One region of the Allobosea sp. 124 genome, then DNA from elsewhere that is predicted to be linked to it. Evidence: riboswitches for the same ligand, from Rfam matches in the RefSeq annotation. Region 1 holds a riboswitch; each other region holds the start of a gene.

Region 1 (3,937 bases):
TCTCGTCGACGAGCGAGCCGCGCCCGACGGTAAAGCCGTTCGGGCGCAGAACCAGCGCTTTCGCTCTGGACGGCCGAGGCTCGGCCGCCAGGCGGGCCAGGCGCGCGTCGATCTCGGCGACCAGCGCGGCCCCGCGCGCCGGCTCTCCCAGCAGCGCTGCCATCTCCTCGATCTGGGCGCGCATCGCGGCAATGTTGCGCGGCACGCCGAACTCCCTGACCGTCGCACCGACGCGCTTCAGCAGCGCGACGGTGGTCCGCGTCGTGTAGGCGCCGGCGATGACGAGATCGGGCTTGTGGCTCAGCACCTGCTCGACCAGGCCGTGATTGGCCGGAATCGTTTCGGCGATCGCCGCCATGTTGGCGTTGCGCGGGTCCTGGGAAAGCCAGGTGACCGATGTGATCGCCTGCCGGTCGGCAAGGCGCAGCACGAGTTCGTCGGTGCACATGTTCAGCGAGACGATCCGGCGCGGCTTGGCCGGGTTCTCCTCGGCGGCTGCGCACGCGGCGCTTGTGATGACGGCAAGGCAGCCGAGCAGGAAGGCGCGGGCGGCTTGACGGCCGCCAGCTGGAACAAGGCCGAGGATCACAGCGTCGCCCGCAAGCCGGCGAAGGCGCCGAGGCCCGGTGCGAGGAAGCCGACCGGGTTCTCGTAGCGTTTGTCGAACAGGTTATCGACGCGGCCGAAGACGGTGAGCTGCTCCGTCGCCTTGTATTCCGCGGCGATGTTGACGGTCGCTGCTCCTGTCGCCCGCATCCGCGAGATCGAGAAGTCGCGGTTCCCGTCGACGCGGTCCCCGACATAGATCAGCGTCGCGGAGAGCGAGAGCTTCTCGATCGGTGTCCAGGTCGTGGTCACGCTCGCCTTGTGGCGCGGCCGACGCAGGAGTTCCCAGCGCGCGATCTCGTCCTTGGCGAGCGTGAAGGTGTAGTCGGCCCGCACCTTGAACTCCGGCGTCAGTTCCAGAGCCGCGAAAGCCTCGACGCCCTTGGTCGTGGCCTTGCCGACATTGGCGTAGGAATCGCGCGTGAGGTTGGTGGTAATCAGGTTCTCGATGTCGTTGTGGAAATACGTCGCGCCGAAGCGGACGCGGTCGTTCAGCAGCGGCTGTTCGAAACCGACATCCCAGCCGCAATTCTCTTCGGGCTTCAGGTTGGGATTGCCGAAGAAATTGAAGGCAGGCCTGGAATCGCTGAAGCGCTCGCTCAGCGTCGGCGGCTTGAAGCCGGTGCCGTAGCTCGCCTTCAGTTTGGTCTCCGTGCCGGGCACGATGAACACCGGCGCCAGGCGGTAGGTCGTGTGACCGCCGAACTCCTCGTCGTTGTCGTAGCGGATGTTGGCGACGGTGAAGAAGCGGTCGGTCCAGTTCGACTGCAGCTCGACGAAGGCGCCGGTGTTTCCGGTGGACGCCGTGAGCGTGCGCGATTCATAGCGCTCGTTCTCGTGCTGCAGGCCCATCACCAGCATTTGCCCTTCGGTCAGCCTGAGATCGCCGCGCCAGTCGAACTTCGTGCGCTCGCCGAGATTGGGTGTCGGCGTGCCGAGAAGGCCTGCAGCGTTTGCGGTGCGGTTGCTGCGATCCTGGTTGGTGTAGGCGATGCCGAAGCGGTTGACGAAGCGGCCGTCCAGCGGGTCCCAGACGATCTCGCCGCGCGTGAAGGCCTGCTTGTAGTCCTGGCTCGAGCGGAAGCCGTTGGGGCGGCTCGGAAAGCCTGAATCGCCGGTCGAGAGCAGGTAGCCGTCGCTGTAGCGTCCGATCCAGCTCAGGCTGACGGTGTCGGTCAGCTTGAAGCCGAGCCGCGCCGAATAGCTCCAGTTGTCATAGGAGTTCGGGTTGATGCGCCGGCCGGCGGGGACGAGGTCGGGCGGCGTGACCGGCGTTGCCTCGGATCTAAAATGGGCGATGTTGAAGGAGTAGTTGAAGCGGTCGCCGCCGCCGCTCAGGCTGATCGCCTGGTTGAAGGTGCCGTGGGAGCCCGCTTCGACGGAGGCGGTGACCTTCGGCGGCCCTTCGCCGCGCCTGGTCGTGATCGAGATGACGCCGGCCAGCGCATTGGCGCCATAGAGACCGCTCTGAGGACCGCGCAGCACCTCGATGCGCTCGATGTCGTTGGTCAGCATCGAGCCGAAATCGAAGGAGCGGTTCGGCGTCGAGGGATCGTTGACCTCGATGCCGTCGATCATGACCTTGACGTGGTTGGAGTTGGTGCCGCGCATGAACACCGAGGTCTGGCCGCCGGGGCCGCCGATCTGGACGATGTTGAGCCCCGGCACGGCCGCGAGTGCCTGGGGAAGGGTGCGGCGCTGCTGGACTTCGATCTCCCGGGCCGTGATGACGGTGACGGAACTGGCGACCTCCCTGGCGGGAGTGGGCGTGCCGGTCGCGCTGACGACGATCTGGTCGAGCGCGATGATTTCGGTCGGCGACTGGGCATGGGCTGTTTGAGACAGCACGATGCCGGCGGCAGCAAGAGAACAGCGGATAACGGAAGAAGGACCGCGCTGGGCGGCCTTGGGGATACGGATCACGATGAGACCTCGGGCGTTGACGTCTGTGGCACGTCACCGCGAACGCGATCTCCCGTTTGCCCCGGTCAGGGGGCAGACAGTCGAGCAGCGATCGAAACACCCCGTCCGAACGTGTTCGCGTGTGACCACGACTGACGGCAGGTCTCCTGGCTCGCGGGTCAGTGCCTTGTCACCGCCTTCCCAGGGCCGAGGTCCCAGTGGCGTGTGGCGATAAGGCTCGCCGCTTACAGTTGCGGGGGCAGCCGCAGCATAGAATGGCGAACCATCCGCACTGCGTTCCCTTTTGATCCCGTGAGGGAACCGTCTCGTTTACGAGTAAGGCGGAAAAGCGGCGGGGTCAATTGGCCGGCGCCGCGGCCCTGCCTGCCCCGATTCAGATCGCTCTTCAAGCCAATGGGTGTCCCGTAACTATCTGATAAATAGAAGGAGTTTTTACGCCTTCGGTGCTCGAAGCCAGCTTCGGAGGACGCCGCTCCATCCAGCCGATCGCGATCGCTCCGGCGGCAAGGGATTTGTGCCGGGTCAGGTCCAGGGGCCAGGGTCGCAGGTTCGAATCGTGTCGGGTCGCCGCGAATGTGGCTCGCAATCAGGCGCGCGGCACGCAGCGTCGCTCCCGGGGCGTCGACGGAGCCTGTGTATTTCTTGTGCCGCGGCTCGGCATACGGCCCCCGGTGACCTCCATCACCTGACCCTTCGAGCATTTCCGGCTCTCGACGAGAACTTTCTCGCCATACCGGAGGACACCGGCGGCAGGCTCCTTCTTCAGCACCTCCTGTGCGATCGTGGGCGAAACAATTGCGAGAAGGGCGGTACAGGTAACGATCAGACGCTTCATTGGCCCGCTCCAAAATTGAGACAGTGCTCCGACGCTACGCTCGCGGGGCTGGCTGGTCAAAACGGGATTCCGCTCGATCAGGTCGCCGGCTATGGCGAACTCACGCTCCTTCGCCTCAAGGGCCGAGGCCGTCGTGGGGACGCAAAGTCCGAGCCGGCCCCGGAGGCCCGCCACGCCCCGAAGTCAACGCGCTCTGAGGCTCATGATATAGGCGATGACGTCGTCGGTTTCGTCTCGCGTGAGCTGATAGCGCGGCATGTTGCCATGTGGCGTCTGCAGGAAGACGCGCAGCGAGAGTTCGGTCTGCGACGCCATGTCGGCGATCGCGCCGAAACCGGGCGGAACCCGGCCGGGATCGCGGCCGGAGCCGTCGATCTGATGGCACTGGATGCAGAGCGACGTGGCGACCTCCCGGCCGGCGCGCGCATCGCCGACGCTCTGTGCCAGAGTGGCCTCCGCCCCGAGCAGGGCCGCGCCGAGCGCCAGCAGCCTCAACCCGTCGCGAAATCTGATCGCGCGCTTCTGCCGCCAAATCCTGATCGCCGTCATCGTCGCCGTGCTCCCTCTGGTCGA
Region 2 (3,937 bases), 110 kb from region 1:
GGCGATCGAGGTCTCCTGGAAGCCGACCTCCGAGACGATCTGGCGGGCGGCGGCGAGGATCGCCTCGCGCTTGCCGTTCTTGCGTGGCTGCTTCGGGACGCCGGCCATGAGAGTCTCGATAAATTGAACCTGAATTCAAATTCAATCTGCGAGCAAAGCCAGGCCCCGTCAAGCGGACGCATGCTGCCGGTCGCTAGAACTCGATTCCGACCTGCGCCTTCACCCCGGCGGCGAAATGGTGCTTCACCAGCGTCATCTCAGTGACGAGGTCGGCGGCCTCGATCAGCTCCGGCTTGGCGTTGCGGCCGGTGACGACGATGTGCAGGTCCCGCCGGCGGGCGCGGAGGGTGGCGACGACATCGGCCAGCGGCAGGTAGTCATAGCGCAGCGCGATGTTGAGCTCGTCCAGCACGATCAGGCGGATCGTCTCGTCGGCCATGAGCTCCTTCGCCTTGTCGAAGGCGCGGCCGGCGGCGGCGATGTCGCGGGCCTTGTCCTGCGTCTCCCAGGTGAAGCCCTCGCCCATGGTGTGCCAGGCAATCTGGTCACCGAACGTCTCGAGCGCCTTGCGCTCGCCGGTCTCCCAGGCCCCCTTGATGAACTGCACCACGCCGACGCGCCAGCCATGGCCGAGGGCGCGCAGCACGAGCCCGAAGGCGGCCGTCGACTTGCCCTTGCCCGGCCCGCTGTTGACGATGAGAAGTCCCTTCTCGACCGTCTTGGCGGCGACCTCGGCATCCTGCACCGCCTTGCGCTTTGCCATCTTCGCCTTGTGGCGGGCGGCGTCGTCGATCTCGGTCGTCATCTCGTCCTCACTTTACGCCTTCACTTCACGGTTTCACTTCACCTGCATCGGCAGGCCGGCGACCATGAAGACCACCCGGCCGGCCCGGGCCGCGATCGCCTGGTGCAGCCGGCCGGCCTCGTCGCGAAATCGCCGCGCCAGCGCATTATCCGGCACGATGCCGAGCCCGACCTCGTTGGAGACGAGCACGACCGGCCCGGAGGCCCGCTCGCAGGCCGCGATCAGGGCCGCGGCGGCGGCGGCCGTGTCGTGCTCTGCCAGAATCAGGTTGGTCAGCCAGAGCGTCAGGCAATCGACCAGCACCGGCCGCCCGACCGGAAGCCCGGCCATCGCCCCGGGCAGCTCGAGCGGCGCATCCTGCGTGATCCATTGCTCCGGGCGACGCGCGCGGTGCTCGGCGATGCGGTCGCGCATCTCGTCATCCCGGGCCTGCGCGGTCGCGATGTAGCTCCAGGGCGGCGGCAGCGCCTCGATCAGCGCCTCGGCATGGCGGCTCTTGCCCGAGCGGGCGCCACCGAGGACGAGGGTGAGATGTGCAATGTCTGCGGTCATGTCGGGTGGCCATGAGACCAGCCCTCATCCTGAGGAGCGGACGCCAGTCCGCGTCTCGGAGGATGCTCCAGAGCACGCCGGACCATCCTTCGAGACGCCGCTTCGCGGCTCCTCAGGATGAGGGCTCGGATGGAAGCGAGGCAACTGCATTGCACAGCCCACCGCACATGGCTAATGATCTCCGAGACGGTGCCTCCGCAAGGAGGTGAAAAGGGAACGCGGTGCGATACCGCGGCTGCCCCCGCAACTGTAAGCGGCGAGTTTCGCGCCATCGGCCACTGGGAGCGATCCCGGGAAGGCGGTGCGAAACGCTAGGACCCGCGAGCCAGGAGACCTGCCGTCGTCTGATCCGCATTTCCAACAGGCCGCCGGCGGGGCGGCCAGGAGAACAACGATGAATACGGTTTCGGTTTCCCCCTCTCAGGCCAGCGTCTCCGAACGCGCCAAGGCCGTCGCGGCAGCGCTCGTGCTCGGCTTCGTGCTGGTCTACACGGTCGGATTCGCGGCGTCGGCCAGCGTTCACAACGCGGCCCATGACACGCGTCACGGCCTCGCCTTTCCCTGCCACTGAGGGAAAGACATCATGGTCAATCGTGTTCTCACGGTCAGTCTTCTGGCCGGGCTTCTGGCTGGGCTCATCGTCGCCGCTCTCCAGCATGTCACCACCACCCCGCTGATCCTCAAGGCCGAGACCTATGAGGCCGCGCTGCGCGCGGTCGCGCCGTCGCAAGCCGCCTTCTCCGGTGAAGCGAAGATCATTCTCGCGCATGGCGCGGAAAACCATGGCGAGCACGCCGAATGGAAGCCGCAGGACGGCCTGCAGCGGACGCTCTTCACCACGCTGGTGACCGTCGCCACCGCGATCGGCTTCGCCGCCCTGCTGCTGGCCGGGATGATCGCCGCCAATGACGACATCGACGAGCGCCGGGCGCTGATCTGGGCGGCCTGCGGGTTTCTCGCCTTCGGCCTCGTGCCGGCGATGGGGCTGGCGCCCGAACTGCCCGGCGCCGCCTCGGCCGCGCTCGAACAGCGCCAGCTCTGGTGGATCGTCACCGCGCTGGTGACCGCGGGCGGGCTCTTCGTCTTCCTGCGGATGGAGGCGCCCTGGCTGCGCGCTCTGGCCGTGCTGGCGATGCTGGTGCCTCACATCGTCGGAGCGCCGCATCCGGCTGCGCCGGAGAGCAAGGTGCCCGCCGAGGTCGCCGCTCATTTCGCCGCGCTCTCGCTGGCGATCCAGGCCGCGCTCTGGCTCGCCACCGGCTTCGCCGTGGGCCGGCTCTGGCCCTGGTTCGCCCGCCGCGCAGAGGCGCGGTGACGGGGAAGGCCGGCGCCATGTCCGAAGGCGATCTCACCATCCATGTCTGCACGGCCTGCAGGCGTGTCCGCGAGGATTTGCCGGATGGTTTCGACCAGCCGGGAACGGCGCTCGCGGAAGCGCTGACGCAGCGCCTCGCCGACGGCGCGCCCGGCATCACGGTCGTCACGGCGGAATGCCTCGCCGTCTGCAAGCGGCCCTGCACCATCGCGCTCGCAGCCGATGGCAAATGGACCTACCTGATCGGTGATCTCGACACCGAAACCCATCTCGACGACATCGTCGGCGCGGCGACGGCCTATGCCGCCAGCGCCAACGGCATCGTTCCCTGGAAAGAGCGCCCGCCCTGCTTCCGCAAGGGCGTGGTCGCACGCGTGCCGCCCATGCCGGCGCGCCAGCAAGGATGACATCATGACCGCCCCGCAGAGCCCGGCCCCGGGCAAAATGGCTCTCGACAAAATCCCCTGCACCATCGTCACCGGCTTTCTCGGTGCCGGGAAGACGACGCTGGTGCGCCATCTGCTCGAAAACGCCCAGGGCAAGCGCCTCGCCGTGCTCGTCAACGAATTCGGCGATCTCGGCTTCGACGGCGAATTCCTCAAGGGCTGCGGCATTTCCGGCTGCACCGAGGAGGATGTCGTCGAACTGCCGAACGGCTGCATCTGCTGCACGGTGGCCGATGATTTCGTGCCGGCGCTGGAAAAGCTGCTGAACCGCGCCAACCCCCCCGATCATATCCTGATCGAGACCTCGGGGCTCGCCTTGCCGAAGCCGCTGGTCCAGGCCTTCAACTGGCCGGCGATCCGCGCCCGCGTCACGGTCGACGGTGTCATCGCCGTGGTCGACGGGCCGGCCGTCGCCGAGGGCCAGTTCGCCGACGATCCGGAGGCGATGGCCGCGCAAGCGGCGCAGGATGCTTCCGTCGAGCACGACAACCCGCTCGAGGAGGTGTTCGAGGACCAGATCCTCTGCGCCGACCTGATCTTGCTCAACAAGAGCGACCTGATCGGCGAAGCGGACCGGACCCGCGTCAAGGCCGAGATCGCCGCGCATCTGCCCAAGGCGATCAAGATCGTCGAGACCAGCCATGGCAAGGTCGAGCCGGCGCTGATCGTCGGTCTGGGCGCGGCAGCCGAGGCCGATCTCGCCGCGCGGCCCTCGCATCACGGCGAGGGCGAGGATCACGACCATGACGATTTCGACTCGGTCGCGGTCGCCCTGCCGGATGGGCTCTCGCCCGAGGCGCTCTCGGCCCGCATCGCCAA
Region 3 (3,937 bases), 2.0 Mb from region 1:
ATCGCCGGCTCGCGCGTCCATCCCTTCGCCGGCGCGGCCTATGCGACCTCGAAGGCGGCGCTCGCCAGCCTGACGCGCGAGATGGCCTCGGATTTCGGCCCGCTTGGCATCCGGGTCAATTCGATTTCGCCCGGCGAGATCGATACCGCGATCCTCTCGCCCGGCACAGAGAAGATCGTCGCGACCCTGCCGATGGGCCGTCTCGGCAAGACCGAGGAGGTCGCCCGCGCGATCCATTTCCTCTGCACCGATGCCTCGAGCTACGTCACCGGCGCGGAACTGCACATCAATGGCGGGCAGCACGTATGAAGCCGGGCCGCCGGCGATGAGCGGCGGGAGCGGGCAGGTCATCCGCTTCCCGGTGACGGGCAAGGCGCCGGCCCGCCCCGTGCTGGCGGCATCGGTTGCGGTCTTCAGGCACGGCAAGGTGCTGCTCGCGACGCGGACGAAGCCGCCGGCCGACCAGCTCTGGTCGCTGCCGGGCGGCAAGGTGGAGGCCGGCGAGACGCTCGAACAGGCCGCGCTGCGCGAGCTGGAGGAGGAGGTCGGCGTCTCGGCCCGCATTCTCGGCTTCAACCGCCATGTCGAAATCTTCGGCCGCGATGCGGCGGGCGAGATCACGCATCATTTCGTCGTCGCTTCCTTCGTCGGGGAATGGCTTTCCGGCGAGCCACAGACCGGCCCGGAAGCCGGCGCGGTGATGTGGGCCGATCCGCTCAGGCTTGGCGGCCTGCCGACGACGCGCGAACTCGCGGATGTGCTGCGCCGCGCCCGCGGCATCCTGATCGAAGCCGGAGGCGACGCATGAGGCGGGCCGCGCTGTGCCTGCTCGCGCTGCTGCTGGCGGGGGTGCCAACCGGCGCAGCGCTGGCGCAGCAGCGCCCACCGGCCGCGGCGAAGCCGGCCGAACCCGCTCCAGCGCCCGAGCCGCCACCACCGCCCTACGAGCCGCAACTGCTGAAGCTCGCCGAGATCATGGGGTCGCTGGCCTATCTCCGCACGCTCTGTGCCGGCAAGGAAGCGCAGGACTGGCGCAACCGCATGACCGCCCTGGTCGAGGCCGAAGGCCGGACGCCGGTGCGGCGCGAGCGCCTGACCAGCGCCTATAACCGCGGCTTCCGGGCCTATTCGCAGACGCACCGCGCCTGCACCGACGGCAGCCAGGAGGCTTCGACGCGCCTGGCGGGGGAGGGCGAGCGCCTCGCTCGCGCATTGGCCGGCCGCTATGGCGGATAGGTGACAGGGCGCGCCGAACTGAATTTTCCCGCGCGATTTGCCCGGCTGCGTTAACCTTTCCTAAAGGGCACGGTAGCGTCCCGCTCTGGCACGGCCTATGTTTCAGATGACGTCGATCGTCGCGAAGCGGGCCGGAACTGGCACGATTCGCGCCAGGCAAGACAAGCATTCGCGCGATAACGAGCCCGTTCAAGCAAGCCGCAGAGCCCTCGCCTTCATGTCCATCATTTCCGACGACCTGCCGCTTGACCTCACCCTCGCCGAGGAGAGCCACGACGCGCGCCGCGTCGCCTATGGCTATGTCGAGGACGCTTTCGCCGAGGCCCAGCAGGACGGGCTGGACAGCGACGCGCTGGCTCATGCAGCGCTCTTCGCTGCCTTCCGCACGCTGGTTGAGACTTATGGCGAGGAGGCGACAGCCGTCTTCGCCGAAGCCCTGCCGGACAAGCTGCGCGGCGGTGCGTTCAGCAGCGGGACGCGGCACTGAGCCGGGCTCCAACCTGAGCGCATGATGCGCCGGGTGCGGTGTTCGTTCACCCGCTGCTGTGTTTGTTCCCATGGCCTTGACGGCGGCTGCTGCGCCTCTATCGTGAATCTTGATCAAGGTTCTTCGGTCGTTTTCGGCCGAAGCTAAGAGGGAATTCGGTGAGGCGTTCAGCGCCGAAGCCGAGGCTGCCCCCGCAACTGTAAGCGGCGAGCTCTCTGTCCATTGTCCACTGGCGCACCCTGCGCCGGGAAGGCCGGGCGGAACAGGCCCCGACCCGCGAGCCAGGAGACCTGCCCTGATCGACTGAACGGTCTTTCGGGCGGGGTGTCCTGATCGGTCGTGCGCGAACGGGCCGGGCCTTCAAATCCCCGAAGGCTCCTCGCGCGCGCCCGTCGCATGCCCCTCAATCGTCACGGGGTTAGCGATGATGCAGACGTCTTTTTCAAACAGCCAGCAGTATGGCGGGCAATCCGGGCACACGGTGCCGCTTGCTGATGGCATGAGAAATTGTAATGTTATTACATTTCATGTAGGCGTTGAACCCGCCGCGGCGCGCGCTGTCGCGCCGTCCTGCCTACGTTTCAAGCCGGATTTCATGATGACCCGATCTGCCCGTGGCCTGCGCCATTCCCTGCGCGCGTTCGCCCTTGCCCTGTCGTTTCTCGCCGGGGGCGTCGCCTCGGCCCGCGCCGAAGCGACGCGCTATCCGGTGACGGTCGAGAATTGCGGGCATCAGGTCACCTTCGAGAAGGCGCCGAAGCGCGTCGTCGCAATCGGTCAGACCCAGACCGAAATCCTCTACGCGCTGGGTCTCGGCGACCGGGTCGTCGGCACCGCCGTCTGGTTCAGCCCGGTGGCGAAGCGCTTCGAGGCGGCGAATGCCGGGGTGAAGCGGCTGTCCGATAACGATCCGAGCTTCGAGGCCGTCGTCGCGCAGGAGCCCGATCTCGTCACCGCGATGTTCGAATGGCATGTCGGCCCCAACGGCATCGTCGGCAAGCGCGACCAGTTCGCGAAGCTGAAGGTGCCAGCCTATGTCTCGCCGTCCGATTGCGTCGGCAAGGATAATTCCGGTGCCGGCGACGGCATCCGCACGCAGATGTTCACCATGGAACTGGTCTATCGCAACATCCGCGAGTTCGGGCTGGTGTTCGATGTCGCGGACCGGGCCGAAGCGCTGATCGCGGAACTCAAGGCGCGTGAGGCGAAGGCCGTGGCGGCTGTCGCGGGCAATGCGGCCAAGGACATCCCAGTCACCGTCTGGTTCTCGAGCAAGGACGTCAAGGGCGATGCCTTCCTGGCCGGTAAGAATGGCGTTCCGGCCTATATCCTGGCCAAGCTCGGGGCGCGCAACATCATCACCACCAATGAGGAATGGCCGCTCGTCGGCTGGGAAAGCGTGGCTGTCGGCAATCCCGCCGTCATCGTCGTGGTCAAGATGGACCGGCGCCGCTTTCCAGCCGACGATATAGACCTGAAACTGAATTTTCTCAGGACGGATGCGGTCGCCAGCAAGCTCGACGCCGTGCGCCGCAACCGGATCGTCGTGATGGATGTCGGCGCCACCCGCGCCGGCCTCGATACGGTCGATGGCATCGAGGCGCTGGCCAACGCTATCCAGAGCTTCGGGTTCGCCAGGTGAGCCACGCACCGATCGAGCCGAACTGGCCGGCACGGATCGCGATCGTACTCTCGGCGCTGCTGGCGCTGGTGACCGCGATCACGCTCGCCGTCACCATCGGCGAGATGCAGATTCCGCTGTCGACCGCCTTCCAGGCGCTTGGCAACGGGATGTTCGATCTCGGCTATCCGGTCAGCGCGATCCAGCAGGGCGTCATCTTCGATTACCGCTTAAGCCGTGCACTGCTGGCAGCGCTCTGCGGCGGCACGCTGGCCCTGTCGGGCGCGATCTTGCAGGCGCTGCTGCGCAATCCGCTGGCCGAGCCCTATATCCTCGGCATCTCGGCTGGCGCCTCGACGGGGGCGGTCGCGGTGATGATCCTCGGTTTCGGGGGCGCGGTGCTGACGATCTCGGGCGGGGCCTTCCTCGGCGCCGTCGTGGCGCTGCTCGTGGTCGCGCTGCTGGCGACGGGGGCGGGCGGTTCGAGCGACCGCGTGATCCTGGCGGGCGTTGCCGGTTCCCAGCTCTTCAATGCTGCGACGGCAACCATCGTCACGACGCTCGCGAATGCCGAGCAGGCGCGCGGCGTGATG

What was found. A riboswitch is a leader RNA that binds a small molecule or an ion and turns the genes downstream of it on or off. The one in region 1 is predicted to bind cobalamin.
Region 2: another riboswitch for cobalamin. It lies ahead of C8D03_RS05850 (CbtB domain-containing protein); the one in region 1 lies ahead of C8D03_RS06350 (TonB-dependent receptor plug domain-containing protein).
Region 3: another riboswitch for cobalamin. It lies ahead of C8D03_RS15835 (ABC transporter substrate-binding protein); the one in region 1 lies ahead of C8D03_RS06350 (TonB-dependent receptor plug domain-containing protein).

Annotation. Positions count from the first base shown of each region.
Region 1 is NZ_PZZM01000001.1:1,332,006-1,335,942, reverse strand. It holds gene C8D03_RS06355 (ABC transporter substrate-binding protein) at 1-589, opposite strand, end outside; gene C8D03_RS06350 (TonB-dependent receptor plug domain-containing protein) at 586-2,454, opposite strand; cobalamin riboswitch at 2,649-2,849, opposite strand; gene C8D03_RS26045 (DUF6719 family protein) at 3,116-3,364, opposite strand; gene C8D03_RS06340 (c-type cytochrome) at 3,548-3,913, opposite strand.
Region 2 is NZ_PZZM01000001.1:1,226,422-1,230,358, forward strand. It holds gene C8D03_RS05835 (TetR/AcrR family transcriptional regulator) at 1-108, opposite strand, end outside; gene cobO (cob(I)yrinic acid a,c-diamide adenosyltransferase) at 194-805, opposite strand; gene cobU (bifunctional adenosylcobinamide kinase/adenosylcobinamide-phosphate guanylyltransferase) at 839-1,357, opposite strand; cobalamin riboswitch at 1,528-1,714, shown strand; gene C8D03_RS05850 (CbtB domain-containing protein) at 1,752-1,928, shown strand; gene C8D03_RS05855 (CbtA family protein) at 1,941-2,672, shown strand; gene C8D03_RS05860 (DUF1636 family protein) at 2,690-3,079, shown strand; gene cobW (cobalamin biosynthesis protein CobW) at 3,084-3,937, shown strand, end outside.
Region 3 is NZ_PZZM01000001.1:3,333,776-3,337,712, forward strand. It holds gene C8D03_RS15815 (SDR family NAD(P)-dependent oxidoreductase) at 1-309, shown strand, start outside; gene C8D03_RS15820 (NUDIX hydrolase) at 290-808, shown strand; gene C8D03_RS15825 (TIGR02301 family protein) at 805-1,236, shown strand; gene C8D03_RS15830 (hypothetical protein) at 1,454-1,723, shown strand; cobalamin riboswitch at 1,823-2,035, shown strand; gene C8D03_RS15835 (ABC transporter substrate-binding protein) at 2,355-3,365, shown strand; gene C8D03_RS15840 (FecCD family ABC transporter permease) at 3,362-3,937, shown strand, end outside.